One region of the Peribacillus sp. SIMBA_075 genome, then DNA from elsewhere that is predicted to be linked to it. Evidence: riboswitches for the same ligand, from Rfam matches in the RefSeq annotation. Region 1 holds a riboswitch; each other region holds the start of a gene.
The links. Region 1 has a riboswitch for S-adenosylmethionine ahead of mtnK (S-methyl-5-thioribose kinase). Riboswitches for the same ligand answer to the same signal wherever they lie in the genome.

Region 1 (8,022 bases):
TTAGAAGAGGGTGCCAAAATCCTTTTCTTGATTACCAGTTTTCCTTATCTTTTAAGTCTCTAGGATAAGGTTCAATTTTCCTAACTTGTGGCTGATATGGTATAGTAGTTTTTGAATATCATTTCAACCACAAGTTAAGGAGGACATAGTTGTATGAGCGTACATATTGGTGCAAAAGAAAATGAAATTGCGGAAACGGTCTTACTTCCTGGGGACCCGTTGCGTGCAAAATATATTGCTGAAACATTTTTAGAGGATGCTAAACTTTACAATGAAGTTCGTAACATGTTTGGATATACAGGAACGTATAAAGGGAAACGAATTTCTGTCCAAGGCACAGGCATGGGTGTCCCATCCATTTCCATCTACGTGAATGAATTGATGAACAGCTATAATGTCCAGAAACTGATTCGCGTTGGAACTGCAGGGGCCATTCAAAAAGATGTAAAAGTCAGGGATGTAATCCTTGCGATGAGTGCTTCCACCGATTCCCAAATGAACCGCATGACTTTCGGAGGAGTGGACTTTGCCCCAACCGCGGATTTCGATTTACTAAGAAAAGCTTATGATGCGGGTACAGCTAAGGGCTTGCAATTGAAGGTCGGCAATGTATTTACGGCCGATCAGTTTTATAACGATAATAGCGAATTGGAAAAATGGGCAAAATACCAAATCCTTGCGATAGAAATGGAATCAGCAGCCTTATACACGCTTGCTGCTAAATTTGGCCGTCAAGCTTTATCTGTATTAACCATTTCCGATCACATCTTAACCGGTGAGGAAACATCGTCGGATGAGCGCCAGTCAACTTTTAACGAAATGGTTGAAGTGGCATTGGAAGCAGCTATCCAAGACTGATAATTGGCTGTGTTACGGCGGGTGACCAGGAATAAGTGATGCTGGATAATGAAAGTTGGATAGAGGCTCATTCATTCCTTGGTATCCGCATGTTTGTAATGTCGGGGCTCATTCAGGAATTGCCTGGGTGTCCTAAGTGTTCCATTTGATTTACCGTTTACTGAGGGTTAAAAAAAATACATATGATCATAAGTTGTTATTTTTGATAACAATTATTTTTCGATTGGCATGAAAGCTGATAAAATAGAATGAAATCGTTTATATCGTCATGAAGAATGAAAGTGGTGAGGCTAAGTGGAAGAAGAAAATCAAAAACAGCCAAAAGAGGCAGGGAAATTCATTAAAATAAAGAAGTTTACGTTCATTATGGGGATTTTCTTAGTCATATTTCTAACAGCAGGGATTACTACAATAGCCTTGACCTTTGGAGATGAAAAAGTAGAGTCATTAGCACCTGATAAACATGCGGAATTTGAAAAGCTGTATTCTACATACGATACAATAAAGGGTAACTACTATGAAAAGATTGATCAAGACAAGCTGGTTGACGGGGCAATTAATGGAATGATTAAATCATTGGATGACCCCTACTCTGCATATATGGATAAAAAGGCAGCATCTAGTTTCCATGAGAGTATCTCTTCATCTTTTGAAGGAATCGGTGCAGAGATTCAGGAGCAAGATGGAAAAATCATGGTCGTCTCACCAATAAAAGGGTCCCCCGCAGAAAAAGCAGGGGTAAAACCGAATGATATCATTTTGAGTGTGAACGGTAAAAGCGTTGAAGGACTAAGCTCTTCTGAAGCTGTCCTGAAAATCAGGGGCAAAAAGGGGACGAAAGTGGATTTGTCCATCTCAAGAGCTGGTGAGCCGGAACCGATTGAGCTCACGATTAAACGTGACACAATTCCGATTGAAACCGTTTATGCGGAAATGCTTGATGATGGAGTTGCAAAAATTCAAGTGACCAGTTTTTCCGAACATACAGTCCAAGAGCTGAAAACGTCACTTGAAGAGATGTCGAATAAGGATATGAAGGGTCTGGTATTGGATTTGCGAGGAAACCCAGGGGGACTTCTTGACCAAGCAATAGAAATGGCAAGCCTGTTCATACCTAATGGGAAAGTGGTCCTTCAAGTTGAGGATCGCAGCGGGAAAAAAGAAGTCTATAAATCGAAGAATGATGGAGAGCTGAAGATACCGGTAGTCGTGTTGATTGATGATGGCAGTGCCAGCGCTTCTGAAATTGTTGCGGCCGCTGTCAGTGAATCTGCGGACATTCCTTTGATCGGTGTCAAATCATTTGGAAAAGGGACTGTGCAGACTGCCCAAGACTTTGATGATGGGTCTAACTTTAAATATACGGCAGCCAAATGGTTGACTCCTGAAGGCAATTGGATTCATAAGAAAGGGATCAAGCCGGATATTACTGTGAAGCTTCCTGATTATGCCAGCCTTCCGTACATTTCGCCTGATAAGGAATTGAAAGCATCTGATTCCTCCAGTGAAGTGAAAGCAGCCGAAGAGATGCTGAAGGTAGCAGGCCATGATCCTGGTAAGATAGATGGATTCTTTGATGAAGCAACTACAAATGCGGTAAAAGCGTTCCAAAGGGAACAAAAAATTAAAGAAACTGGTACCATCAAAGATGATACTACCGTGAAATTGATGCAGGTCATACGGGAAAAAATACTAAAAAACGACACACAAGTGAAAAAAGCGGTTGAAGTATTAAAGAAAGAAATCAAATAAATGGAAAAGCCTGTCAGCGATTATCGATGGCAGGCTTTTTTGTCGTTCAATGAATAGTATTCCAATATAAGGTAAAAGATATGGTTAATTTTCCGATGAGGTGAGGTAATGAAAGAAAAGGTACTGTTCATATATCTAATGGTCTGGATTCTGGCAGGTTGCACCTATGCGCCTTTACCCAAACAAAATGGAAATGCAGGTACGGAAAAAAAGATAACCAAAGAAGTGATCCAAGAAGGCGTGAAAACATTTCTGTTAATTGGTGTTGATTCTCGCGGGGAGGAAAAATCTCGATCAGATGCGATTATACTGGCAAAATACTTTCCAGAGCAGGAAAAACTAAAGCTGGCTTCCATTATGCGTGATAGTTATGTGAAAATCCCTGGGGATAAATCAGCATATAACAAAATAAATGCTGCTTATTATTATGGTGGAAAGGAGCTGCTAAAGAAAACCATTCAGGAAAACCTTGATGTCAAGGTCGATCATGTTGCAGTAATTGACTTTCAGGGATTTGTGAAGATGGTGGATTTGCTTGCCCCTGAGGGGGTAGTGGTGGATGTGGATCAGGAAATTATTGATGATATGAGCATTCAAGCAAGCGTTGGTAAAAATGTTTTACATGGTGAGGAAATATTGAAATATGTCCGTTTTAGACATGACGATGAAAGTGATTTTGGAAGGGTAGAGCGTCAACAGGAAGTATTGGTTCAATTAAAATCAGCGTTTATAAATCAAATCTCGTCCTTCGAAGGGATAGCGGCCCTTCCTAGTATAATCGAACAAGGACTTTCGTATTTAAATACTGATATTGGGGTGAAAACGATAATGGAAATGGGTCCAGAAGCCGTCTTCCATAAACCGGACACCGTTGAAACTCTAAGGATCCCCGTAGAAGGAAGCTATAAAGATGAAATATATCCCCATACCGGAGCCGTGTTGGAAATGGACTATACTAAAAATAAGAAGGCACTTCAAGAATTTTTTACAAAATAAGAATAACTATTCATCATTTGTTATCGAAAACATCAATCGAAAGAGGTGATTTGTTCAAATCACTTAAATTATTTTATAATAGACCTCGCAAGAATATTACTATTTGATCTTCTTTTAAAAAACGAGAGGGATACTTAAATCCGTCTCGTCTTTTTATATCAATAAAATGACCTGGATCACTTAACAAAATGCGGAATGTTTTTTACAAAATCAGATGCAATGATGCCGTTTTCTGTAATGATGCCGGTAATTAGCTGATTTGGTGTAACGTCAAAGGCTGGATTGAATGTCTTCACGTTTTCCGGAGCGATCCGTACACCTTGAATGAAGGTGATTTCCGCTTCATCCCGTTCTTCGATCGGGATGGATGAGCCGGATTTGATAGAAAGGTCGAATGTGCTTGATGGAGCAGCCACATAAAAAGGGATACTAAAGTGCCTAGCTAATATGGCCAATCCCAATGTCCCGATTTTATTGGCTGTATCACCATTAGCCGCAATTCTGTCGGCCCCAACTATAATTCCATTGATCCGTTTCTGAAGAATCGTATGTGCAGCCATATTATCAGATATTAAGGTGACGTCAACTCCTGATTGCATCAGTTCCCAAGCAGTCAAACGCGCCCCTTGCAGGACAGGTCTGGTTTCACAAGCGTACACTTTTAGCGGAAAGCCCCTTTCTTTTGCAAGGTGGAATGGAGCCAAGGCTGTTCCATAACGGGCTGTGGCAATCCCACCAGCGTTGCAATGCGTTAGGATGGAATCACCTTTAGCGAATAAGGATAAACCATGTTCCCCAATTTTCCTGCACATTTCTTCATCCTCAGTAAAGATGGCTTTGGCCTCCGTTACAAGTGCTTCCTTGGCAGCTGAAATGCTTTGTGCTGCTTGCAAGGTGCTTTCCATCCTCCGTAATGCCCAAAAAAGGTTGACCGCAGTAGGCCTGGAAGAGGCGAGCTTTTCAATATGCCCCGTTACATTCTTCTTGAATTCCCCTAATTCAGTGGTTGTTTCCTGTTTGGCACCAAGTGCAACGCCAAATGCTGCCGTCAGTCCGATAGCTGGGGCGCCGCGTACCTTTAATGTCAAAATGCTGTCGTATACATCATCAACTGAATGAAGTTCAATGAATTCAGTTAAGGAAGGCAGGGCCTGTTGATTTAATAATGTAATATGGGTATCATCCCATTGGACTGAATATGGTAAGGGTGCTAGTGTCGTCATGTACAGGTCTCCTTTTAAAGGGTTGAATAAAATGGAAGTGTATGGTTTTTCAACGCATCAATGACAGCTGGAACATCCAATTCTTCCCGTTTTTTAATTAAAAAAGCACCAATCTTCAATGTTGTCGTTTTCGCAGCGATCCTAGATTCTTTATCTTCAATGACATTTAGATCGGCAACATGGGAAAGGCCGATGGTTCGCCGAATCAGTTCGCATCCGGCAAAACCGAATGCATCCCTTTTGAATTTAGCCAGTAAATAAGGTAGATAACCCTTCACATTGCGGAATGGGCTTATATTTTGGGTGTTCCATAGTTCAGTATATGCTTCTTCAAAGGTATTCCAAAATTGATGGAGGTGTGTGAAAATCTCTTCCTTTCCAGGGCCATTACGTGTGACTGCCTGAAAAAGAAGGTTGGCTGTGTATTGACCTAGGTCAAAACCAACTGGTCCATAAAAAGCAAATTCTGCATCAATAACCTTTGTTTCAGTTTCACTTGCAAATATACTTCCTGTATGTAAATCTCCATGAAGCAAGGATTCCTGCTCGGTTTCAAAGCTTTGTTTCAGCTTGGCGACTTCAAGTATCACATCTTGATCATTCCAAATACTTTTGGCGGCATCAGTCAATTCCACCTCGAAATCCCCGGGGAGCTCCTCGAAAAAAGGATCCGTGAAAATGTAGACTTCAGTGATTCTGCAAAGCTCCGGATTCGTGAAGTGTCGGGCCACTTCTTTTTTCGCAGAGGGTTCTAAATGATAATCGGATGTATAAAATGCCGTCTTCGCTACATACTCACCGATATGCTGTGAAAGCAATGGATATGGATCACCATCGATTAATCCTGTTCTAACGATTTTCAAGTGCGATAAATCTTCCATGACTGTGATCGCAAGCTGTTCATCCGAATAATAGACTTGCGGTACGAATTCGGGGCAATAGCTTTTGAAATGAATAAGTGCATTCGCTTCAATGGCAGCCCTTTTCAATGTCAGCGGCCAGCTTTCGCCAATTACCTTGGCATATGGGACAGCCTGTTTGATTATTATTCCTTTCTTTGTATCAGTTTCTGTAATATGAAAAACATAATTTAAGTTACCATCTCCGATTTCTTTACAGTTTAAACTGGCATCCGCATTGATCAACCCAAGTTTTTTTGCAAAGGTTACAGCTGTTTCGTTTGTCAATCTTTTGAAATTCGAATGGTTTTGAGTCATTTTTTTCCCTCCAGGTTCAAAATAAGAATAAAAAAGCCTCTTTCATATAGAAAGAGGCAGAAGTTTTGGCTTCGGACCTCTCATCTCCCAGAAAAATGAATTCTGGTGGAATTAGCACCGTGCTCTGTGGATTTTATAATCCGGCGGTGGATCCGCCCCATTTCACAATGGTATTACAGTCGGTTGCTGGGCTTCATAGGGCCTTTATCCCTCAGCCTGCTCTTGATAAGAGTATATGTATTCTGAAATTTTAATCTTCGGGAAAATAATATCAACTTTTTAAATAGTTTGTCAATGGGGAAATTAATAAAAGTCCGGCCGGCGATCTTCGAATACAGGTATTTTGTTACGTGCTTCCGTAACTTTAGTGAAGTCCAAGGTGCCTGTCAATAGTTCGTTTTCTTCTCCCGCTTCACTTACGATAACTCCCCATGGATCAATAATCAAGGAATGACCAGCAAATATATTATTGATATCCGAACCTGAACGATTAACGGCTACAACATAGGCTTGGTTCTCGATGGCACGACTAATCAATAAGGCTCTCCAGTGATCGAGTCTGGGCTTAGGCCATTCTGCGGTTACGAATAGAACTTCGGCACCTTGAACAGCATGGGCTCGCTGCCATTCAGGGAAGCGGATGTCATAACAAATGAATCCAGCACATATTTTTTCATCAAGAGTGAATAAACCTTCTTTTTCACCTGGCTGCAGGTAGCGATGTTCATCCATCAATTGAAATAAGTGAAGCTTATCATACTCTTTAATGAGTTTGCCATCCTTATTGATGATGATCATGGTGTTATAGAAACCCTTGCTCGTTTTTTTGGCAATGGAACCGCCTACGATGTGAATCTCGTGTTTCCTTGCCTGTGTTTTAAGGAATTCAATCGTTTTTTCCGCCTCTTGATCAGCAATCTCATTTAACCTGGTCAAGTCGTATCCAGTTGTCCAAAGCTCTGGTAAAATGACGATATCGGGTTCTGACCGTGCTGCTTCTTCCAACCATTGTTCCGCAACCTGAAAATTGATATCCGGTTGCCCGAATGCTATATCCATTTGAATACAAGCTATTTTCCACTTCATCGTTTAAAACCCCCACATGTAAAAAATGCTTTACAAGACTATGATAAACATATATCATTTGTGACTAGAATTTCAAGAAATTTCAGAGAAGGTGTATAAATGTTGCAATTCGAAAAATCCGGAAAGCTTCAGGACCTGCCAAAGCAGTTTTTTGCCTCACTTGTCGCAAAAGTCAATGCGATTACGGCGCAAGGACATGATGTCATTAATTTAGGCCAGGGAAATCCTGATCAACCGACGCCTGAACATATCGTGAAAAGTTTACAGACTGCCGCTGAAAGATCGATTAATCATAAATATTCACCATTCCGGGGACATCAATATTTAAAGGATGCCGCTGCCGTCTTTTATGAACGTGAATATGGAGTCAAGCTGGATCCAAATAGTGAAGTGGCGATTCTCTTTGGAGGAAAGGCAGGTCTTGTCGAACTGCCGCAGTGTTTATTAAATCCAGGTGATACGATCCTGGTTCCTGATCCCGGCTATCCGGATTATCTTTCAGGTGTAGTGTTAGCCCAGGCAAAAACCGAATTCATGCCCTTGACAGAAGAAAATGGTTTTCTTCCGAATTACAAAGTTATACATAAAGACGTGCTTGATAAAGCCAAAATGATGTTCTTGAACTATCCGAATAATCCCACTGGTGCTTCTGCAACTGAAAGTTTTTTTGATGAAACCGTCTCCCACGCAAGAGAGCATTCAATTTGTGTGGTCCACGATTTCGCTTATGGAGCGATAGGGTTCGACGGAAAAAAACCGACAAGCTTTCTCCAGGCAAAGGGAGCGAAGGATGTAGGAATAGAAATATACACACTATCGAAAACATACAATATGGCAGGGTGGAGAGTTGGCTTCGCAATGGGGAATAAAAGTGTCATAGAGGCTCTTGA
Region 2 (8,022 bases), on a different contig from region 1:
CCGGGCGCACGAAAATAAGCCTGAACCAGAATAAATGGTTCAGGCTTATTTTTATTAGTTTAAACTAATAACCTTATTCATAAATATCTTTTTTCATACCAAAATATTTTTGGTCGCATCTCGTTGCCAAACGGCAATTTTATGGTAATAGTCATAACAACACCCTGAATCCAATGATTCAGGGTGTTGTTTCAAAATTATTCTCATTTTAAGAAGTACGTTTCTTCGCTTCATCATTTCCCGCCTGAAACCGTGGAAAACCAATCAAGATGGCAATAATTCCACAAATCCCAATAAGTATTGGGTAATAAGAATATGGCAAGATGCTTATAGGGGAAATCTTTGCTACCCCTGCTGCAACAAGGAGCTGTGCCCCATATGGAATCAACCCTTGGATGCAACAGGCAAAAACGTCAAGCAAGCTCGCCGATTTACGTGGATCAATCCCATACTTCTCGGCAATATTTTTGGCAAGTGGCCCGGCAATGATAATCGAAATCGTGTTATTTGCCGTTGAAAGGTTCGTCAAACCAACAAGCCCGGCAATGCTGAATTCCGCTCCTTTTTTTGATTTGCTATTTCGGGTCACAAGGTGGAGTAAATAATCGATGCCACCATTATGTTTGATTACAGCTACCATACCTGCAATTAAAATGGCAAGGAAGGAGATTTCATACATTCCCGCCATACCTTCCCCAACCTTTTGAATGACACCCAACGGTTGATAACTTCCATCAGCCAAGCCGATAATTCCGGCAAATACAATTCCGATGGAAAGGACCAGGAACACATTGACTCCTGCCAATGCAGTGATCAATACACAAAGATATGGAAGGATCTTCACCCAATTATAAGCATGTTGGGAAATGTCGGCTTGTTCACCCATCGTTAAAATTCCTAGGATGGCACATGTGATGATGGCCGCAGGTAAAACGATGAAAAAATTCACTTTAAACTTATCCTTCATTTTCGTTCCCTGTGTTCGAACTGCAGCGATTGTCGTATCCGAAATGAAGGATAGATTATCACCAAACATCGCACCACCAATAACGGCCGCCATTGAAAGGGCAAGCGAAATATCTGTTTGCTCACTAATTCCAACCCCAATAGGTGCTAGGGCAACAATCGTTCCCATGCTTGTCCCCATAGATAAAGAAATAAAACAAGCAATAATGAAAATCCCTACCATTAATAGATTTTGCGGAAAAACAGCTAAGGCAAGATTCACTGTTGATTCAACTGCCCCCATGCCATTTGCAACCTTGGAAAAAGCGCCAGCCAAAAGGAAAATGATAACCATTAACATAATATTGGAGTCCCCGGCACCTTTACAGAAGATTTCAACCTTTTGATTGAAAGTCTCTTTCCGATTCATTGCCAATGCAGCTGCTGATGCGATAGAAATCGCTACAATCACCGGAAATGAATAAAAATCTTTAGTGATGATTCCGGAGCCAATAAATAAAATTAAAAAAACGACAAATGGGATCAATGCCCAGGGATTCCCTTTATTGTTTGCACTCATGATGAACACCTCTTTTTATTTTTCGCATGACATGTGTCACAGCCCTTATTCTTTTAACAGTTTTTGCAAATAACGCTAATAATAACCTGATATGCCCACTAATGGAATCAACAGCTTTAAAACTGTCGGCATAAAAAAAGACCTCTTCCTTTAAACAACAAGAAGAGGTCTTTTAATTTATAAAAAACGCCCCCCTTATCTTTCAGGCAAAAATTAGCCTGCTGGATTTGGCACAGCACTCCTATTAAGTCTGCTGCCGAGACATCTTCGGGCCAGTCCCTCCGTCTCTCTTGATAAGAAGATCTACATTATATAATTTATCAAATATTACGATATCCACCAGAAAAGTACCAGACTGGAAACTCGCCGAAACCATCTGAGTTTGTGAAAGTGACATCGAAAGCCATATTGAAAAGCAAATATAAGAGTACAGCATTTTATGTATTTTCGCAAGGTTTAGTTTTAAAGAATTTCACATGTGGACCTTAATATAATAAAGGGCCTTTTACATGTGCAGTAAATAAGGTTTTTTCAATAATGATGTACTTGTTATACTATGATCCAAATCCTGTCTTTTATCAGGAAGGAACTTAAAATAAAAAGAGGTCTAAAGAAAGGACCTCTCAGCAAATTTGTTGTATCAGGTTAGGTGAATTATTTTTAGTTGAGTTCACATCAGTCGATACCTCAAATGCTTCCATCTGTTCAGGATCGAATGATTTTAAATACTGCTGCAGATATGCAGGATCATTAATGGATGGATTCAACCAATCTTTTTCATCTTCAGGTTTTAGGATGACAGGCATACGATCATGAATGCTGGTCATTAGCTCATTAGGAACGGTCGTTATAACTGAGCACGAATAAATGTTGATGCCCTCTGGAGATTTCCAAGATTCCCAGAGACCGGCCATACCAAATGGAGCATGATTCTTAAGCTTTATTCGCATGGGTATTTTTCGCTCGGGTCCCTTCTTCCACTCATAAAAGGAATCAGCGATTATCAAGCATCGTTTCTTCTTATACGCATTCTTGAAGCTTGCCTTCTCAGCAATGGATTCCGCTCTGGCATTGATCATTTTGTAGCCCACTTTTTCATCTTTTGCCCAAAAAGGAATGAGTCCCCACCGAAGATATCCAAGTCGATTCCTAGTCCCGTCATTAATGACGGATAGCACGGAGTGGGAAGGTGCAATATTGTAACTGAATTGGTATTCTTCATCAAATGATCCTTGAATATCGAACCGGTCTTTTATTTCTTCAATGTCAGTGAAAAGGGTGAAACGTCCGCACATAATATCGCCTACCGTTTTAAGATTTATTACAGTGTAACAAATGGAACGGGCAGGTACAAATCAGCGTTCTAAAATCCTGATGTCGGTAAATGGTTGATTGAATAATTCGCTGGAAATCAAAAGTGTTCCAAGGACCTCTCTTTCATCTTCAGCTTTAATGATTTCCGACAAAATTAATGTACTGCCATTCCTGACCGTTACATTATATTCATTCATAGGATCCCCCCTCATAATGCTAGATGGTTGTTATTATAAACCAAAAACCTACAAGTATCATTATTGACCTTAAGCAGAGTCGTGGTTAATCCACTAATGAGGAGCCTATACAGTGGCTCCATTAAACTTGATTACCCTTAAGATTAATCACCCGAAGCAATCCGAGACCCTCATTTCATAGTAAAGGAAGCTTGTAATCTTCCATTTGCATTCAAAATAACTTATAGATAAAAAAGACTGTCCATGAATGAAATCAAAGACAGTCTGGTCAGAAGGTTTTTCACTTCAACAAATTTATACTGGTAATGATAATAGGGATAGCAAAAAGGTCGATGAGGAATGCCCCTACGATCGGTACGATAAGAAATGCCCTTCTCGAAGGACCAAATTGACCTGTAATGGCAGACATATTAGCCATTGCGTTGGGAGTTGCCCCTAATCCATGTCCGATAAAGCCACCAACCATGACAGCTGCATCATAATTCTTACCTAGTAATCTGAATAATACCAATGTACCAAGAAGTACTATGAAAAATACCTGGACGAAAACAATTAGAAGCATCGGCAATGCCAAATCGGCCACTTCCCATAGTTTTATGCTCATTAAGGCCATAGAAAGAAAAATCCCCAATGTTACGTCTCCGATTAGATCGATGCTTTTCATATCCACAGCTTCTCTTTTAAAACCATCAAGAATATTTCTAACGATAACCGCTACAAACATTGCTCCTACATAGCTTGGCAAAACAAAACCGGTTGAACTCGAGAAAAGCTCTCCTAAGTAAGAACCTGCTGCCATACAGAATGTTATGATCAGAATCTGGATCATGAAGTTTTGGGCGTTGATCCCCTTGGGTGAATCTCCGTTCGCTTCCACGGCTGCTGCCACTTCATCATCAATATCCGCTTCGGATGGCTGTAATTTATACTTAGTGATTAAATATTTAACGGATGGACCACCAGCTAACCCGCCTGCAACCAAGCCAAAGGTTGCTGCTGCAAGTCCAATGGATAAAGCGGAACTAACCCCAAGATCTTCAATTGTCCCGCCAAATGCAGTAGCTGCCCCATGGCCTCCTTCCATCGAGATGGGGCCCATTACTACTCCTAATAAAGGCTCTAAATCAAGTACGGTTGCAAGTGAAACTCCTATCATACTCTGAAAAAGAGCCAGGGCGCCGCAAGCCAGCCAGTAAATGACGAGCAGTTTCCCACCTAGCTTAACAAGTTTAAAGCTTGCCCCTAACCCTACAGTTGTAAAGAAAGTAAGCATGAAAAGGCTTTGTAAAGTAGTATCCAATGTTAAATTGATCAATCCAGCCTGTCTGAAGATTGTCACAAGTATCGCGAACAATAATCCTCCCACTACTGGAGCCGGTATGCAAAACCTTTTAAGGATGGGAATCTTCCCAATTAACAGTCCACCCGCCAAAAGCAGTGATACGGCGAGAAATAAAGTTGTGATTTGATTTAATTCCAGATTCATCGTATGTCTGCCCCCAGATGTATAATTTATTATTTAAAATGCAGCAATACCTCATTTATTAAATGTGCTGCCAATGTAACGGTTTTATTATTTTCGTCCAACGAAGGATTCACTTCCGCGATATCAAAGGAGAGGATCTTTTCGTTTGATACGACATGCCTAATAATGGCACGGACCAATTTCGGATTCAGTCCAAATGGAGAGGGTGCACTTACCCCTGGTGCGTAGGCTGAATCAATAACGTCAGTACATAATGTAAGAATGATGAAGTCATTTTTTTTAACGAATTCATTTATCCGCTGCTTGGTTTCATTCATTTCGTTCAATGACAAATCTTCTTCCAATATGTAGTCGACCTTACTCCTCTCAGCAGTTTTAAACAGGGCCTTCGTATTTCCCTGTTTCTGAATTCCGACACATAAATATCCACAACTTTGATCTTCGTCCAAAATCTGTTTAAACATCGTTCCTGATGAACTTTCTTTTTCATAAGGCCTCATATCAAAGTGAGCATCAATATTAATAATCCCCAATCTAGCCTTTGGTCCAACGTATTTCCTTATCCCAAGATAATGACCATAAAGGGTTTCATGTCCTCCGCCAAGTATGATAGGAATCGCTTTACTCTCCAATATCTGGGCAACAGCTGATCCCAGTTGAGCTTGGGCATCCTCCATCTCTGAACCTTCACAGATTACATTTCCAGCATCCACCAGTTCGGTTTGGGAGGATAAATGACATGGTAATTTCGCCAAGGACTGCCTTATATGATCAGGACCCTCTGCAGCACCAATCCTGCCTTTATTTCTTTTGACGCCTTCATCACATTTGAAGCCAATCATTCCAAAGGTTCTGGATGCTTTGGGAGAGGTGTTTAATTCCGAAATCGGTGACAAACGCACTCTTTGGTGGTACCTGAAGCTGTCCATTTCAGAATGGGAATCAATCCTTCCATTCCAATAATCTAAAATCGGTTTATTATACATAATTTCTCCTTTATTAAAAAAATTCTGAAATATCTTTTTTAAAAATTATAATTGAGATAATATATAATTACCAATACAAAATTTTAATATATCTATAGTTTTAAACTATAGAAAGGAGAATATATGGATCTTCGCCAACTACGTTATTTCACTACCGTTGTCCAGGAAAAGAATTACTCTAAAGCTGCTAAAATACTGCATATATCTCAACCTTCCTTAAGTAATGCCATAATGAAATTAGAAAAAGAAGTTAGTTTTCAGCTTTTGGAACGTAATACAAGGGGACTTGAGCTTACGGAAGCAGGGGGGATTTTTTATACGAGATCTGTGGATTTGTTAAGAAGATTCAATAATTTTCAAGTGGAACTTGAGGAGATGAAGCATGTTGGAAGTGGAACAATATCTATAGGTTCCATCGAATCATTCAAAATCTGGTTCCCGAAGATAATCAGGAATTTTAAAATCAATTATCCTAATATCCATTTCAAAGTCAGGGAAATATTGGGGGAAGAAAAGGTTATCGAATCGTTAAATCGGTTTAATGTTCATTTCACCATCACGAACCAGCCAATTAACCATGAGAAAATCATATCTGCACCCCTATACAATGAAAAATTCGTGCTTTTGGTCCATAAAGATGATGAATTAAACGAAAAAGAGTCTATCACTTTCCAAGACCTTGCAAAGAAAGAATTGATCATTAGTACAACTGGATTTCAAACAAGAGATGATATCTTAAAAGCATTCAAGCATGAAAAGGCACTTCCCAATATTATTTACGAAATAGAAAGACTTGAAACAGCTTGCAGTTTGGTGGAAGAAGGACTTGGTGTTACAATTTTACCGGAAAGCTATGTAAAATCCGTTACAACAACCGATACTTCAATCCGTGCAATAGAATCTAATTTTTTGGAAAGGACTGTATACCTGGCATACTTGAAAGATCGATATCTGTCACCTGCGGTATGTAAATTAGTTGAGGAGATACATCGCTTTTTTAATGAGAGTGATTGAATCGACTAACTAAAAAAGCAAATCTTCACTGAAAAAATGCACAAAAAAATATTCCCCTTTCTGCACAATGCACAAGGGGAATATCATTAGTCTGGACCGTTTCACTTCCAATATCCTTCTTACATCTTTTTAAAGGAATCCCTGTCTGGACTGGTTATATTAGTCAGGATGAAATCAATTCGTGACGCTACCATCATCGTCGGGATCTTCAAAATCCGCTGGATCTTTTTCCAATAGTGCCTCTTTGTCTGTTTCGTTCCATTTTGTTTTATATCCTAACGATTTCGCTACTTTTAACACCGGTAAATACGATTTTTTATCTGGTTCATATGTTCCTAAGTCACCTGCTCCAATTACACCCAATCCAAGTAGCAATTTGTCTGATTGGATATAGGGTTTTTCATCTATCAGTTTCATTTGTTCAGCAGTATAGGGATAAACGGCTCCATTCACCTTTAAGGTAAACGGTCCTTTCTTTTCTTCTTTTATTTCTTTTGGCTTTTTAGCTTTATAGGAAACATCATACACTCCTTGAACAGTTCCTTCTCTCGTATTGTCGGCTCCTCCATACATTTTCCCTGTTTCATAATCAAAAATGACAGCTTGCACATTACCGATATGTTGGGGTTTTTCTTCATAAACATGGCCTTTTGCCATTAACTCCAGCCTTGTATTTTGTTCAATTCCCGGTTCCCATCTAACTGTAGGATAACCAGCAGAATAAATACGTGGAGCTAGTATGGCATCTTGAATTCGCATATGATGATCAAGCACATTCATAATCGTTTCAGATACCGATGCTATTATCGTCGCTCCGCCTGGTGAACCAATGGCCATGAAGGGATTGCCATCTTTTAATACGAAGGTCGGGGACATACTGCTTCTTGGTCTTTTTCTTGGTTCCACCTGGTTAACGCCCCCCGGTGTGGCATCAAAATCCGTCATTTCATTATTAAGCATGAATCCATAATCAGGTACCATGATACCCGATCCGAATACTTGCTCGATTGTAGTCGTATAAGCAACCATATTTCCCCACTTATCCATTACAGAAAAGTGAGTCGTTTGTCCGATCGGGGTCTGCTCTTCCTTAACGTTCTTCATTGAAGTCGGTTCTTTGCCCTCATACTTCCATGGATCGCCTGCTTTGACATCAACTGTTGATCTATTTGGATTAATGAGTTTTCTTCTTTCTTTTATATAATCTTCATCCAATAGTCCTTTAGTAGGTACATCATAAAAATCTTCATCTGCCATATAGGCAGCTCGATCGGCATATGCGAGATGCATGGCTTCCGTTAGATAATGAAGATACTCAGGGGAGTTAGCCCCCATCTTTTGTACATCGTATCCTTCCATAAGCTTCAGGATTTGTTGGATCGTCAAACTGCCTGAACTTGGTGAAGCTGCACCCACCAATTCAAAGCCCCTATATTCCGATCTAATTGGTTCTCTCTCTTTCACCACATAGTTTTCCAAATCCTCTTTTGTCATCGTTCC
Region 3 (8,022 bases), on a different contig from region 1:
ATCAGGCTCATTTTCATACTTCTTCTTTCAAGAAATCAGTAATTTTTGAGATCGCCTCTTCATCTCGTTTGTAATACGTAAACTTTCCTATCCGCTCCGTTTTAATCAATCCTGCTCTAAGAAGGATCGAGAGGTATTGAGAGGCCGTGGACTGGGTCATGTTTAATTTTTCCGTAATCTGACTTACGCAAACGCCGGTTTCCTTCATGTCTATTCCCTCATGAGGGGTGAAGTGGAGTTCAGGCGCCTTGAGCCATTGTAAGATTTGCAACCTGGATTCATTGGATAATGCTTTAAATATCTCGATTGTTTTCATACATTTCATTATATCGAGAATTATCGATATGTCAAATGGTTTTATCATTCATCGTTAGTTTCATAAATAGCAAAACTTGATACCGTTATCTAAAGAGTCATTAAAGGAATGGAAATGTATTATTGCAAGAACCTAATCGGCTCCCATATCAGTGCGGGCCGATTAGGTTGTTCAAATCCTGTAAATCAGAATTAAAGTCTCCGCTAAAAAATCATTTCCATACTTCTTTTGCTACATCAACGACGAATTTCAGCTTTTCCCATTGCTGTTCTTCGGTCAGCTTGTTACCGTGATGGGTGGAGGCGAAGCCGCATTGCGGACTTAAGCATAATTGTTCGAGAGGAACGAAGTGCGAGGCTTCTTCAATGCGTGCCTTAACAGCTTCCTTGTCTTCGATTTCTCCATTTTTTGAAGTGACGACACCCAGTACGACCCGTGCACCGCCATTTGGAATGTATTCCAATGGCTTGAAATCTCCTGAGCGTTGATCATCATATTCCAAGAAAAATCCATCCACTGATTCTTTTGCCAATAAAGTTGGGGCGATACGGGCATAGCTTCCTTCAAACGCCCAAGTCGACTGGTAGTTCCCACGACATAGGTGTGTAGTGACGACAAGGTCTTCTGGTTTGCCTTCCAATGCGCCATTAATTACGCGAAGTGCAAGATCGATTAACTGTTCCCTCGTATATTTTCCATCTTTGAACTGGAAATCTGGAGCTGAAAGTCTGGCAATATATACATCATCCAATTGAAGATAACGTACACCTGCTTCATAAAAAGCCTTCAAAGCATGCTGATACGCTTTGATGATATCATTAGCATAGTCTTCAATATCAGGGTAGATGTCTTCATTATGAATGCCTACAGCAAATAATTGATTCGGACTGGGAATGGTTTGCTTGGCAACGGCGCGTCCGTTCACGATTTTGTTCAATTCAATGAAATCGCGAATGAAGGGATGTTCAGGATTGAATGAAACCTTCCCGGTATTGCGAACGTTATATCTCTCTGTTTCCACACCATCGAATGTGAGACCTTTTTCAGTCACATATCCCTCGATGCCATTTAAATGTTCGAGGAAGTCAAAGTGCCACCATGTTCGTCTGAACTCACCATCCGTCACGGCCTCCAATCCAACTTCAATTTGTTTTTCGACAATCCGATTGATTTCTTCGGTTTCAACTTCACGAAGCCGCTCTGCTGAAATGGTACCTTTCTTAAGTTGCTTTCTGGCAATATGTAAACGTTCTGGTCTTAATAAACTTCCGACGTGATCGGCCCTGAATGGTGCCTTCGTTAATGTGATTGACATGTTGCATTCCTTCTTTCCTTTTAAAAATAGGCTGTTTTCACGTACTTTGTTGCTATTTACCAGGTAGTGAGTTGTGGTTGATTTCCCCTCCAGATGCTCGCCTGTCCCGCTGCTCCCGCAGGAGTCTCGCACTTCCGCTCCAATCAACCTTTCGTTTTAAAAACAACAATCTTTACGAAAAGAGCCTAAAAATAAAACACCTCTTCTTAAAAATAAGAAGAGGTGTTGGCAGCAAAGCTATATACTCTTCTTATCTTCAAGTTTCTACACTTCTGGAATTAGCACAGTACATGATCAGTCTGTTGCTGAGGCATCAAAGGGCCAGTCCCTCCACCTCTCTGGATAAGAGTTGTCTATTAAATTAATTAAGACTATACAGGTAGTTTTTATAAAGGTCAAGTAATGAAGGTGGAAGATTTCGAATATACCGATTATTAATATGGGTTGAAATGTTAACTACATCAGGGAACCCGGCATATGCTATAACCGACGTTTCATATGAGCGGCAGGAGGGGAATGCAAGGATGAGTACATTCAGTCCATTCAAAAATGGCTTACCGATAACGGTAACTGAAGCCATGATAGAGAAAATCTTAAGAATGAAATCATATGGTCAGGATATTAAAGTCGAGATTACGCCAAAGCATATAGTGCTTTCCGGAACGACGGAAGTGAAAAAAATGATGTTAAAGAAAAACGTAGCTTTCCGGATTACATTAAAACCGGTTCACGTGGAAAAAAGAACGATTTCATTTGAATTAGTGGAAATGGAACCAATTGACAGGAACTTCATTAACCGAAGGATATTTAACAAACCGCCATTTTTTGAATTCGAAAATAGAAAGATCAAAATGAATGTTAATGCTTGGAACATCGTGAGAAAAATCCCCGTTGGCACAATTAAATCGTATGAACTCGTCGAAGGTGCATTGAAAATGAAACTTTCAATATGATGGATCGTTTTTAGCCACAATATTTAAAGGGGATGCCAGGTATGTTAGTGTAAGGGTAGGTTGAAATGCCATACCTCACAATGTGTTTGATAAATCAAGCTCTATAAAATATACTAAATTACTTATAGTTTTCCAGGAGATAAGGAGGGAAATAATGGACCAGAAGATTTTGCCTGCTTCGGCAAGCATGAAGGATTTCGAAAGATTTTTAGAAAGTTCCTATGAAATAGGTGTGTTTCTTGATTTGCATATATCACAATTGAAAAACGTAAGTATGATGGCAAAGCAGCATAATAAGAAAATGATTTATCATGTCGATTTGATCCATGGCATAAGAAGTGATGAGTACGCGACAGAATTCATTTGTCAGGAATATAATCCATATGGGCTGATTTCAACTAAATCAAACGTTATATTGAAGGCGAAGCAAAAGGGGGTCATTGCCATCCAGCGAATCTTTTTAATAGATTCACATGCGCTGGAGAAAAGTTATAAGCTGGTGCAGAAAACCAAGCCGGACTATATCGAAGTTTTGCCAGGCGCCATGCCATGGATGATAAAAGAGGTGAAGGAACGATTGCAGACACCGATTTTTGCAGGCGGCCTCATACGTACTTCAGATGAAGTCCTGAACGCCCTTGATGCTGGAGCGTCGGCAATCACCACTTCCAAAACTGAATTATGGGATATCGTTTAATGGGGTCGAACGAGGAAGTTGAAAAAAATTACAGAAAAATAGAATAATTCCTCGCCAAATAATTGACAGCGTTTTCACAAACTAGTATATTGTAAATTATAAGTTAATATATGTGACGGAGACTAGGAGATTCACAACAGATCTATTCATAATTTATTTTATGAAGATAGTTCTGCTGTGGATCTCCTTTTATTTGTTGGCATGGTTTAAAAATTTATCAGGGGAGGGGTTTTATTCATGACTCCATTTTGGGGAGAAGTGGTAGGCACGATGATTTTAGTTTTATTCGGAGCAGGTATTGGGGCTGGTTCATCCTTAAAGGGTTCTTATGCAAAAGATGCCGGCTGGATCGTTATCACGATTGCATGGGGACTGGCTGTTACAATGGGTGTTTTTGCAGTGGGTTCCATAAGCGGGGCGCATTTAAACCCGGCTGTTACAGTAGCGTTAGCTATCAATGGAGATTTTCCTTGGGCTGATGTGCCAGGGTACATCATGGCCCAAATGATAGGGGCAATTATAGGTGCGACTCTTGTATTCCTGCATTATTTACCACACTGGAAAGCTACGGAGGATCCAGGTACAAAGCTTGGTGTGTTTTCAACCTCACCGGCTATCCCACATACTTTTTCAAATCTATTAAGTGAAATGATTGGCACGTTCATCCTTGTTCTTGGCTTATTGTTTATTGGAGCCGGCGAGTTTACAGAAGGTCTGAACCCATTTGCTGTCGGTTTATTGATTGTTGTCATCGGGATGTCGCTAGGAGGAACGACAGGCTATGCCATAAACCCTGCCCGTGACCTTGGACCTCGTATTGCTCACTTCCTGCTGCCAATACCGGGTAAGGGAAAATCAAATTGGGGCTATGCTTGGATTCCGGTTGTTGGTCCGATTGTCGGTGGAGCACTTGGAGCTGTCTTCTATAAAGCGGTCTTTTTAGGTGAATTGACGACAGCCTTTTGGGCTGTTTTAGGAGCAAGTCTGATAATATTGGTGTTAGCATATACTTTTGGAAAAAAGCAATCAAGTGAGTTAGAAATTAGCAACATGGCTAGTTAAATTAAAAAAGGGGGGAAACACAGTATGGAAAAATATATCTTATCATTGGATCAAGGAACAACGAGTTCACGGGCGATTTTGTTTAACGAAAAAGGCGAGATTGTCCATTCATCTCAAAAGGAATTCACACAGCATTTTCCTAAGCCGGGCTGGGTAGAGCATAACGCCAATGAGATTTGGGGATCAATTTTAGCGGTAATTGCTGGTGTACTATCGGAATCAGGTGTAAAGCCAGAGCAAATTGCCGGGATCGGGATCACCAATCAACGTGAAACGGCAGTCGTTTGGGATAAGGAAACAGGTACCCCTGTTTATAATGCGATTGTATGGCAGTCAAGGCAAACAAGTGAAATCTGTGATGATTTGAAGGAGAAGGGACTTAATGATCTATTCCGGGATAAAACGGGATTGTTGATAGATGCTTATTTTTCCGGAACGAAAGTGAAATGGATCCTCGATAATGTGGAAGGGGCACGACAAAGGGCAGATGAAGGCAAGCTGTTATTCGGCACCATCGATACTTGGCTGATCTGGAAGCTTTCAGGAGGCAAAGCACACGTAACGGACTATTCCAATGCATCCCGGACATTGATGTACAATATCCATGAACTGAAGTGGGATGAAGAACTGCTGGAGATATTGACTGTGCCGAAGTCGATGCTGCCAGAGGTTAGACCTTCTTCCGAAGTGTATGCCCATACGATTGAATATCATTTCTTCGGCCAGTCGATTCCAATCGCAGGAGCAGCCGGTGACCAACAAGCGGCATTATTTGGCCAAGCTTGTTTTAATGAAGGAATGGCAAAAAATACGTATGGAACAGGTTGTTTCATGCTTATGAATACGGGAGCCAAGGCTGTCAGTTCCGAACACGGACTATTGACGACACTTGCTTGGGGATTGAATGGGAAGGTTGAATATGCATTGGAAGGCAGTATATTCGTAGCTGGCTCCGCAATCCAATGGCTGCGTGATGGTTTGCGGATGCTTAATGATGCCAAGGACAGCGAAGCTTATGCAAAGCGGGTGGAAAGTACAGATGGAGTATATGTAGTACCGGCTTTTGTAGGCCTTGGGACTCCATATTGGGACAGTGAAGTACGGGGAGCCATTTTTGGTTTGACGCGCGGGACATCAAAAGAACATTTCATTCGTGCCACACTTGAATCACTGGCGTATCAAACGAAGGATGTCCTTGATGCAATGGAGGCGGATTCGGGAATCGAGCTGCAGACATTGAGAGTGGATGGCGGGGCAGTCAAAAATGACTTTTTAATGCAATTCCAAAGCGATTTATTACAGGTGCCAGTCGAAAGGCCGACAATAAACGAAACTACGGCACTCGGGGCTGCGTATTTGGCGGGCCTTGCTGTCGGGTATTGGAAGGATCAAGAAGAAATATCTCAGCAATGGGCGGTTGACAAAACCTTTAAACCATCCATGGAAGTGCAAGAGAGAGATAAATTATATGAAGGCTGGAAAAAAGCTGTACATGCAGCAATGGCTTTTAAATAAAAAACAAAGCGAAGTCTTTCTAATATAAGCTAGAGTATGATATACTAAAATCAAGTTAATAACTCGGCCGGAGAACAGGAGAGACCATGAATGCGTTATCGTGAATTCGATAATGTGCATTTATGGTCTCTCTTTTTTGTTTTTAAAGGCAGATTAGGGATATTAATATCTATATGGACACTATGAGAACAAATGAACCAATTGAATATAAGAGTAAACAGTACGAATTCACGAGTAAACGTGCAGAATTCACGAGTAAACAGCGCGAATTCACGAGTAAACAGTGCGAATTCACGAGTAAACAGTGCGAACTCACGAGTAAACGTGCGAACTCACGAGTAAACAGCGCGAATTCACGAGTAAACAGTGCGAACCTCACGAGTAAACAGCACGAATTCACGAGTAAACAGTGCGAACCTCACGAGTAAACAGCACGAATTCACGAGTAAACGTGCAGAATTCACGAGTAAACGTGCAGAACTCACGAGTAAACAGTACGAACTCACGAGTAAACAGCGGAATTCACGAGTAAAGTGCAGAATTCACGAGTAAACAGCGCGAATTCACGAGTAAACAGCGCGAATTCACGAGTAAACAGCGCGAATTCACGAGTAAACAGCGCGAACTCACGAGTAAACAGCGGAATTCACGAGTAAACAGCGCGGATTCCCGAGTAAACAGTGCGAACTCACGAGTAAACGTGCAGAACTCACGAGTAATACAGGCTAATTGACATTGGAAGGCATTACTTAAAGGAGGAGTCAGGCATGAGGTTTTCAAATTTATATCGGAAAGAAACGATCGAACTTCTGAAAAAAGAAAAATATGATGTGGTAGTCATTGGTGGGGGAATTACTGGTGCAGGAATTGCCCTGGATGCAACGACCCGTGGAATGAAAGTGGCATTGGTTGAAATGCAGGACTTTGCGGCAGGCACATCAAGCCGTTCAACAAAGCTTGTCCATGGTGGTCTGCGATATCTTAAGCAATTTGAAATAAAAATGGTTGCTGAGGTTGGAAAAGAGAGAGAGATTGTTTATGAAAATGGGCCACATGTGACTACACCAGAAAGAATGCTGCTCCCGATGCATAAAGGCGGCACCTTTGGGAAATTCAGTACATCCATCGGACTCCGAGTCTATGATTTCCTGGCAGGCGTTAAAAAAAGCGAACGAAGGAAAATGCTATCGGTTAGTGAAACACTGAAAATGGAACCCCTTGTAAAGAAAGAAGGGCTTAAAGGCGGAGGCCATTATGTTGAATACCGGACAGATGATGCACGTCTGACGATTGAAGTCATGAAGGCAGCAGTCGATAAAGGTGCAACACCGATAAATTATACAAAAGTAGAAAAATTGTTATATGAAAATGGAAAGGTGAACGGCGTCCAAGTTGCCGATTTACTTTCGGGTGATGTTTATGAAATATACGCAGACAAGGTTATTAATGCAGCGGGTCCATGGGTGGATTCCATCCGTGAAAAAGACCAATCGAAAAAAGGGAAAACGCTGAAGTTATCAAAAGGTGTTCATGTGGTCATCGACCAATCGAAATTCCCATTGAAGCAGGCGCTTTATTTTGATACACCAGATGGACGGATGATTTTTGCCATCCCGAGAGCCGGTAAGGCTTATGTAGGGACTACGGACACTTTTTATGATGGTGATCCTGCAGTGCCAACCGTTACATCCGAAGACCGTGCCTATTTATTAAAGGCGATAGATTATATGTTTCCGGAAGTGAAAATTTCGGATGAAGATATCGAATCAAGCTGGGCTGGAGTGAGACCGTTGATTCTTGAAGAAGGAAAAGATCCTTCTGAAATATCAAGGAAAGATGAAATTTGGGAGTCCGATTCGGGCCTTATCACGATTGCTGGAGGAAAATTGACCGGTTATCGCAAAATGGCAAAAACGACGGTCGACCTTGTGGCAGGAAAGCTTTCCCAGCAGTCAAATAAGACTTACCGAGCCAGCAGCACTAAAGGAATGCCAATTTCGGGCGGGGATGTCGGGGGATCAAGCAACTTCTCCTATTATATCAAGCAAAATATTCAAATGGGGGTAGACTCAGGAATTGCTGTTAAGGACTCCGAGGATATATTGGCCATGTACGGGTCTAACGCACCTGTGTTATTCAATATCGCCAAAAGCGAAGGAAACGG
Region 4 (8,022 bases), on a different contig from region 1:
CAGTCAATAGTTGGCGAGAGCATCGCTGCCGAAGATCATTCTTCACTAGTCAGCGTCAAAGACGGGGATGATTTGGAAATCCTTGAAATTACCGATACAGATAGCAAGGTTGTCATGGAGCTAACTGAATTGGATGAAACACGCCGCCAGCGCGGGACTATTGTCGATGTGACGCTTATTAGTGACTATCTTAGAAATAATCGTCTGCGATTATTGGATACACCGGGGTTCAATGGGGAAAAAAGCGTGGAATCGGATTTCCAAGGCTATTTACATGGCAGTGATGGCCTGATGTTCGTTCTTGATGCCCGGGCGCCTTTCACCGGTAGTGAACGGGACCTGTTATTGGAAATTCAAATGATGGCTCCGAAACTGCCGATTCATTTCTTATTAAATAAAATGGATACGATATACAGTGATCAAGTCGCGGTCCGGATGGAAGACGAAACATGGGATAAAGTGAATGCATATTTCCCGAATGCGAAAGTGTTCGCTTTCTCTAAACTTTATGACAGCAAGCAGCAGTTGAATGACCTTTCTGCATTCCTTCAATCGAATTATCAAGATGATAATTGGAAAGAAAGAAGGTCTGAAAAAATCCTTGCTTTCATTCGTAAAACTTTATCTTATCTGTTAGAAAAACGGACAGCCAATGAACGGAAATGCGAGCATTCCATCTCTTGGAATGAACAGATGGAAGTCAAATTGAATGGTGCGGTCAATCAACTGGCTGATTTAGAAAAAGAAAAAAGTGAAAATATCATAAGGTCGTACCGTGTGCTTAAGGATGAAGTGAAAAGTCAGCTTTCTTCTAAAATTCCTGAATTACTGAGGGATTGCTCTAAATCGTTAACGGAAAGCAGTGATTTCAGTCAGGTCCATATACAGTTGAACCATGAAATGAATGAGCGGATTCAAGCCTTCATTTCTGACAAGATCATGCCTCAATATTACCGTTCTCTTCAAGATTGGATTGCTAGTTCCCAAATGGAGTTCTCACAAAGCCAACAGTTTATGGATGAGATGAGTGCCGGATTCAATGAATTATACAAAGAAGAACGGATTATGCTGGCAGGTGACTTCAGGGTATTGGATGACTGGCGCCGTGATGCCGACAGGATGACAAGCAGTATCCGCATCGATGACGTTAATATCCTTTTGCGAAGGACTCCATCACAATTGCTGCTTAAAGGAGCAGGAAAGCTGTTTGGGGCAATACCGCAAAATAAAGCCAATATGTACAATCGTTATAAGAAATACTTGGAAAGTGAAGATTACCAGGATGTTGCGGAAATGATCACTGAACGCTTCCTTACCCAATTTGGATTGTTTGAAAAATCTTTAGATCGGGACATCTCACTTTTCTATCGCAGCTCATTTGCCTTACTTCAAAAAACAATAGAGCAAACGCAGACTGAAATTAAAGACTACCAGGCTGCATTGGAGCATATGAAAGAAAATCCGGAAGTTTACCGTGATCCGATCACTGTGTTCGAAGTGAAACTACGTCAGTTGGAGAGACTTGAAAAAATTGAGAAAAAGCGTCTAGCCCAGCTTCAAAGAAAATAAAAAGTAGCAGGAAACATTTCAAATATTCGAAAAACTATTGACTTTACGACTATATCCCTATAAAGTGATAATTACGAAAAACGTAACACGATATATTCTCTTATCAAGAGTGGCGGAGGGACTGGCCCTAAGATGCCCAGCAACCGTTCCATTAGGAATTGGTGCTAAATCCTGCAAAACAGAAATGTTTTGACAGATAAGAGAGGGATAAGTCTGCAATACAGCTGATTAAACCTCTCTATTACTAGAGAGGTTTTTATTTTATGATTTACACCAACTTAACTGATAAGAATAATAGGAGAATGTGGAGGGAAACAAGATGGGAAGATCTATTAAAGGGATATTCGTTTCAGCCATCGCTTCGGCGTTGCTTTTAACGGGTTGTTCTACAGGACAGAGTTCCACAGAATCGAAGAAAGAAGAAAAAGTATCATTTGAAAATGTACCGGAAAGATTTGCTGATGGGGAAGGGGCCAAAATCAAAGTGATCCGTAAAATTGGCGGTGATGATCATACGGCCCAATACCTTGCTGGAGCGAAGGAAGAAGGAGAAGCAATGGGCTTTCAAGTGGATACGTATACAGCCAATGGGGATACGGCTAAATTCCATGATGCGATCGCGCAGGCTTTGCAGGAAGATTATGACGGCTATATCATCTCCCATGGTGATGATGCAGCAACAGTGAATGACGTTCAAAAGTTGGTTGATGCAGGTAAAAGCGTTGTCACATTCGATTCAAATAGCGATTTATCTAAAATAGAAGGTGTGACATTAACTTCACAGGATGATGAAGCGCTGGCAACACTGGCTTTCGATAAACTGATAAAAGTACAGAAAGGTGAAGCGGCGATTGCTTACCTTTGGGTGGATGGTTTTCCTCCAATGGTGAGAAGAAATTCAGTTTATCAGGAAAAATTAAAAGAAAACCCTGGAATTAGGGAAGTCGAAAGATTCGGAGTGGCATCTGCAGATACTTCGGTTCAAACACAAAATGCAGTAGCCGCAATGCTGAATAAATACCCAAAAGGTAAATTGGATGCCATTTTCGCAACATGGGATGCCTTCGCTATCGGTGCCGCCCGGGCGATTAAAGAAGCGGGCCGCGATGAAGTGAAGATATACGGAATTGATGTATCGAATGCAGATCTTCAGGAAATCCAATCGGCCGCTAGCTCATGGTCCTACACGGCAGCCGTCGATCCCAAGTTGATTGGTGCAGTGAATATGAGGATATTGGCAAAAAAATTAGCGGGCGAAAAAACACCGCAAACCTATGACTTAGAGGCTTCACTTATTTCACAAAAGCAAATCCAAGCCTCAAAAGAAGCCGTTAACATGGCAAATCTGTCTGGTATTGTCGAAGGATGGGGTGTATCAACGGAATTTGAAGAAGATTGGATGAAAGTTTTGAAAGCTCATTATAAAAAGTAAAAGGGGACACTCTCTTGCAAGTGAAGGGAGTGTCTGTTCAATAAGGGGGAATGGACATGGGCACGCAACTAGAAATGAAGAAAATCTCGATTGAATTTCCAGGAGTGAAGGCGCTTAGTGAAGTTGACTTTTCTATACAATCAGGGGCAACCCACGCATTGGTCGGTGCAAACGGAGCAGGGAAATCGACGTTAATGAAGGTTTTATCGGGAGCCCATGTTCATTATTCAGGTGACATTTTTATTGATGGGATAAAGCAGAATATCCGCTCGCCCAAAGCGGCGCAGGAACAGGGTATTCAAATAGTTTATCAGGAAGTAGATACGGCCCTCATCCCTTATTTAACCGTTGGGGAAAATATAATGTTGAATGATATGGTCCAAAACATGGGAAAAAAACAGATAGTTCAATGGAAAGAGCTGCACAACCAAGCCTCTTTAATTCTTGAAGATATGAAAATTCGTGTCCCTTCGAAAAAGCTGGTAAGAGACCTTACCTTGGCTGAAAAACAGATGGTCCTGATAGCAAGAGCCGTTTCGACAGAATGCAAATTCCTGATTCTCGACGAACCAACTGCTCCGTTAAGTCATATAGAAACGACAGAACTTTTTCGAATTGTAAATGAATTAAAGCAAAAAGGTGTTGGAGTCATTTTCATTTCACATCGTCTGCCTGAGATTTTTGAAATCTGTGAGGAAATTACGATCATGAGGAATGGGGAGCTTGTCACTTGTCGAAAGATGGAAGACATCACCTGTAACGAAGTGATAGAGAATATGCTAGGGAAAACCATGGATGAACAGTTCCCTGAAGTGAATTCTTCGATTGGCGACGTTATTCTGGAAGTGAAGGGATTGTCAGATACAGAGAAAGTTAAAAATGTCAGTCTGCATATTAAAGCAGGGGAGATAATCGGCTTGGCAGGGTTGGTCGGGTCTGGGAAAACGGAGTTGTGTAAAAGCCTTTTCGGTCATACTTCGATTACAGCAGGTGAAATCATCCTAAATGGCCGAAAGCTTTCTTTGAAATCACCGCACCAAGCAGTAAAAAGCGGTCTGGCACTTATACCTGAGGAACGCAGGAAAGAAGGGGTCCTTGTTCAGGAATCAGTATCGGCGAACTTGACTGCAGCCAGTATCGGCAAATTCTGCAAGACATTCAGTTTTGTGGATCGTAAGGCGGAAATGGAAAAAGCGAAGGAAATGATCGCAAGTCTCGGCATAAAAACTCCTTCCGGGGAGGTGAAAGTAGAAAACCTTTCAGGTGGTAACCAGCAAAAGGTTGCCATTGGAAAATGGCTTATAGCCGATGCGGATGTATACATATTCGATGAACCAACGAAAGGTGTCGATGTTGGAGCCAAGAAGGATATATTCGAAATGATTGCAAAGCTTGCGAGGGATGGGAAAGCGATCATTTATGCATCATCCGAGCTCTCCGAAATCATTGGCATTACTAACCGGACATACGTGTTATATGACGGGAGCACTGTCATCGAACTAGAAACAAGCAAAACGAATGAAGAAGAACTACTATTCTATTCAACAGGAGGAAATTAGGATGAGTACACCCATTTCTGTTACACAGACAGCGAAAGCGAAGAAAAAGGTGGACCTGTTCGAATTTTTCTATAAATACGGCACAATATTAACGATTGTCATTCTAATTGGAATTTTTGCCGTGTCCAATCCATCTTTCATTCAAACTACTAATCTGATCAACATCCTGCGTTCTATCTCAATCGTGACCATCATTGCGATCGGCATAACGATATCCTTGACAGTGAATGGGTTCGACCTTTCCGTCGGCTCCGTCGCATCATTGGCCAATGCCATAGTCATATCAATGTTTGTCTGGTTTTCACAGGATACATTCATCGCCATATTAGCTGCAATCGGTGCCTCACTTGTCGTAGGGGCTTTGAATTCATTCATGATCGTTAAATTGAGAATTCCCGACATGCTAATGACATTGGCTACGATGTTCATTATCCAGGGAATTGCCCTTACCTATACAAAAGGGGCAACGGTTTCGCAAAATATGGTCATGCCCGATGGGACATTCGCAACAGGACTGATCAGCCCGTTTTTCGCCAAAATTGGCCAAGTACCATGGATAATCCTGATCATGGCAGTCATTGTGATAGCGACCCATATCTTTTTGACTTATACGAAGCACGGTCGTTATATGTACATGATTGGGGGAAATAAGGAAGCGGCGAGACTTTCCGGGATATCGGTTAATAAATACAAAATCCTTGCCTATCTGCTTTCAGCTCTATTAGCTGCAATCGGGGGGATTGTCCTAGCTTCAAGGGTCATGACATCAGAAATCAATTCAGGGTCCCCCTATTTAATGGATGCCGTTGCAGCAGCCTTCATTGGTTCCTCCGTTTTAGGAGCGGGAAAACCGAATGCCTTTGGAACCTTTGTCGGTGCAGTCCTGATCGGAATCCTTCAAAATGGTTTGATCATGATGTCCGTTCCGTATTATGCTATGGATATCGTCAAAGGAACAGTGCTGGCCCTTGCGCTCGCGGTAACTTATTATAAACAAAAACACTAAAATGAATCTATCACCTTAAATTATTAAGAGGCCGTTTCCCATTTAGGATAAGGGGTAGACATTGTCCTTATTAGATTCTTCTTGCAAGAATCCTGTAATTTTGAATTTTGAATAAAGATTGATAAAAATCCTGTTGGATATGAACAGGATTTTTTCGTTGGCACCTAAAGGGCGGGGTAATCGAGATAAGAATTTCGTTTATGTATCGTCTTCATTTTACTTTATCACCTCTTATAATAAAGTCGCCAAAAGCAATTATAAAAGAAGGCGGAGCTAGTTCGATAACCGCAAATGATGCTAGTTGCTGAGGGTTGAGAAATTGGGTGCAGCGGCTCCCCAGCTGATGGTCAGAATGCTTCTTTTAGAAAAGGCTGAAATAAAACGTCCAGAAAAATGCTAAGCAAAGATACTCGCCCCAAATAAAAACTTATATGATAGACCTCCAGATTTTTATTCAGAACACCATCATAATATTGTTAAGGGATAACACCAACTGATTTTCAAAAAAACAGAACCTTTAAATTTCAGGTTCTGTTCCTATTGGTTATTTGAACTTTTGCACTTCTTCTTTTCCCTCGAATTTGTTGTCTTTCAATATGCCGATTTCTTCGATATGGTTTCGTGCCGTTTCATCGCCAAATTTATATATGAGGGCATAAAGCTTTTTCATGGCTGCATCGTATTTATCATTTGCCCGGTCATGATGATAGAGAAGGTAGGGGACATGTGAACGGGCATATGCCTCCAGGTCATCTGTCCGGTGTTCCTCCAAGCATTGTTTCAATTCTGCCAGTTCCTCATCAGTTACGTGTACAGTGAAGCTCGGGTTCTCTTCAAGTTTTTGTCCGAGTACGTCGCCGCTGACCAAATCGACATGATAGGTCTGTTTGTCCTGCCTCATTCTACTCATCATCCTTTCAACCGTTTATCTTTCTGTACCACTTTTTGTAAAAAGATAATCATAAAAGTCAACATTTCCTTAATGAAAATGATAGGAAATAGAGGTATCGGATTTCTTATCAAAGGGTTTAAGATGGATGTATAGAATAATATGGGGGAGTATCTTTGGAAAAGTGAGGAGTGATGTAGTGAAGAGAACATTCATGGTTATTTTTTTGATGTTGATTGCTTCAGGCTGCGTAACAAGGAATTATGATTCCAATATGGATTTGGGGAAAAGTCAGTTGAATGAGGAAAATTATTTAGAAGCCCACGAGGCATTTGAATTAGCTTATAAAGAAGCAAAAACACCGGAAGTAAGAGAATTAATGGATCTTTCAGGTTTTCTGGCGAGTGGAATGAAGAAATACGACGAACAGGATTTTGATTCGGCCCAAAGAGATTTTCAAGAAGCAGCCACATATAAGGCAAAATACCAGGAAGGTAAACTAATGGTTTTAAAGGCGGCGGAAATGCATCCGGTATCAGGCCCAGCCACTATAGAAACCGTAGAGGGGAATGACGAAGTGGAACCGATGGAGGAAGCAAGTAAAGAAGGGACCATTGGATCCGAATTAGAAGATAAGGCGGCAACGGATACAAAAGCTGAGACGGTAAAAGGAAAAGAAGAGAGTGAGGATTCGGTTAGTACCTTAAGTAAATCTCAGGCGGAGAAGCTTGTGAAGGATTACGTGGACATGGAAAATTTCCCGCATTTGCAAATAGAATATGATCATGATGCCGAAAAGGGAGATTACATTTTTCAAGTGTTCGAAGTGGATGAAGGCAGTCAGAAAAATGGCCATGCAGCCACTTGGGGATGGTATGGCGTGAATAAGGAGACAAAAGAAGTGTATGAAGTCATGTAAAGGTATATATAACGGTCGAATTGAAAAGGGGCCCATGTTGAGGCCTTTTTGTTTTCTAGCATGCCAAACATCATATAGCAGGATGTGATAAAATTTTATATTTTTTATAAAAAGGTCACTTATTTCTTTATTTCTTAAGAATTTTTTAATAATTACTGTATATGATTGAGCCAAGTAAATGACAATCATAGGAGGGATAAAGATGGAGAATTATAATGGTGATGAGCAAGCCAGAGTGAAGACAGAAAGGAAGAAGGGTAAGTCCTTTTTGCTAACTGGCCTTGTTTCCGGAACAGTTGCTTCTATTGTTACATCTTCTGTATTTGTATTTGGCGGGGATTTTATAGATCAAGGGAAAGGTTCCGTGAATGAGTCAACCCAAAAGGCGGGTGTAGAGCAAACGGAAAACGTTGAAAAGGATAGAAGTGTCACGGCAGAAAAGTTATCGACAAGTACGGATTCAAATGATAGGGCAGAGATGGTGGAATCAGCATCCAAATCGATTGTAGGGGTCGTGAATTTACAAGAGATGCAAAACCAGGACCCATTCCAGCAGCAAAGCACGAAAAGCGAAACGGTTGCGAGCGGCACTGGTTCAGGGGTCATTTTTAAAAAGGCAAATGGGAAGGCCTATATCATTACGAACAA

Region 2: linked by a shared signal. The riboswitch ahead of SB775_RS13030 (Na+/H+ antiporter NhaC family protein) and the one ahead of mtnK (S-methyl-5-thioribose kinase) in region 1 are both predicted to bind S-adenosylmethionine.
Region 3: linked by a shared signal. The riboswitch ahead of SB775_RS16715 (5-methyltetrahydropteroyltriglutamate--homocysteine S-methyltransferase) and the one ahead of mtnK (S-methyl-5-thioribose kinase) in region 1 are both predicted to bind S-adenosylmethionine.
Region 4: linked by a shared signal. The riboswitch ahead of SB775_RS09765 (sugar ABC transporter substrate-binding protein) and the one ahead of mtnK (S-methyl-5-thioribose kinase) in region 1 are both predicted to bind S-adenosylmethionine.

Annotation. Positions count from the first base shown of each region.
Region 1 is NZ_JAWRYN010000005.1:146,140-154,161, reverse strand. Features, by position in the region: gene deoD (purine-nucleoside phosphorylase) at 154-858, shown strand; gene SB775_RS06570 (lmo1851 family serine protease) at 1,153-2,610, shown strand; gene SB775_RS06565 (LCP family protein) at 2,719-3,606, shown strand; gene mtnA (S-methyl-5-thioribose-1-phosphate isomerase) at 3,783-4,829, opposite strand; gene mtnK (S-methyl-5-thioribose kinase) at 4,844-6,046, opposite strand; SAM riboswitch class I at 6,124-6,278, opposite strand; gene SB775_RS06550 (carbon-nitrogen family hydrolase) at 6,350-7,132, opposite strand; gene SB775_RS06545 (pyridoxal phosphate-dependent aminotransferase) at 7,232-8,022, shown strand, end outside.
Region 2 is NZ_JAWRYN010000014.1:99,414-107,435, reverse strand. Features, by position in the region: gene SB775_RS13030 (Na+/H+ antiporter NhaC family protein) at 209-1,525, opposite strand; SAM riboswitch class I at 1,718-1,825, opposite strand; gene SB775_RS13025 (SOS response-associated peptidase) at 2,149-2,820, opposite strand; gene SB775_RS13020 (hypothetical protein) at 2,881-3,036, opposite strand; gene gltS (sodium/glutamate symporter) at 3,317-4,522, opposite strand; gene hutG (formimidoylglutamase) at 4,552-5,508, opposite strand; gene SB775_RS13005 (LysR family transcriptional regulator) at 5,632-6,522, shown strand; gene ggt (gamma-glutamyltransferase) at 6,697-8,022, opposite strand, start outside.
Region 3 is NZ_JAWRYN010000023.1:43,582-51,603, forward strand. Features, by position in the region: gene SB775_RS16710 (ArsR/SmtB family transcription factor) at 14-316, opposite strand; gene SB775_RS16715 (5-methyltetrahydropteroyltriglutamate--homocysteine S-methyltransferase) at 528-1,631, opposite strand; SAM riboswitch class I at 1,879-1,980, opposite strand; gene SB775_RS16720 (hypothetical protein) at 2,156-2,584, shown strand; gene SB775_RS16725 (glycerol-3-phosphate responsive antiterminator) at 2,739-3,281, shown strand; gene SB775_RS16730 (MIP/aquaporin family protein) at 3,519-4,343, shown strand; gene glpK (glycerol kinase GlpK) at 4,368-5,858, shown strand; gene SB775_RS16740 (hypothetical protein) at 6,212-6,364, opposite strand; gene SB775_RS16745 (hypothetical protein) at 6,381-6,638, opposite strand; gene SB775_RS16750 (glycerol-3-phosphate dehydrogenase/oxidase) at 6,626-8,022, shown strand, end outside.
Region 4 is NZ_JAWRYN010000009.1:83,545-91,566, forward strand. Features, by position in the region: gene SB775_RS09760 (GTPase domain-containing protein) at 1-1,569, shown strand, start outside; SAM riboswitch class I at 1,667-1,772, shown strand; gene SB775_RS09765 (sugar ABC transporter substrate-binding protein) at 1,889-3,001, shown strand; gene SB775_RS09770 (sugar ABC transporter ATP-binding protein) at 3,058-4,560, shown strand; gene SB775_RS09775 (ABC transporter permease) at 4,562-5,566, shown strand; gene SB775_RS09780 (hydrolase) at 6,111-6,467, opposite strand; gene SB775_RS09785 (hypothetical protein) at 6,655-7,374, shown strand; gene SB775_RS09790 (S1C family serine protease) at 7,577-8,022, shown strand, end outside.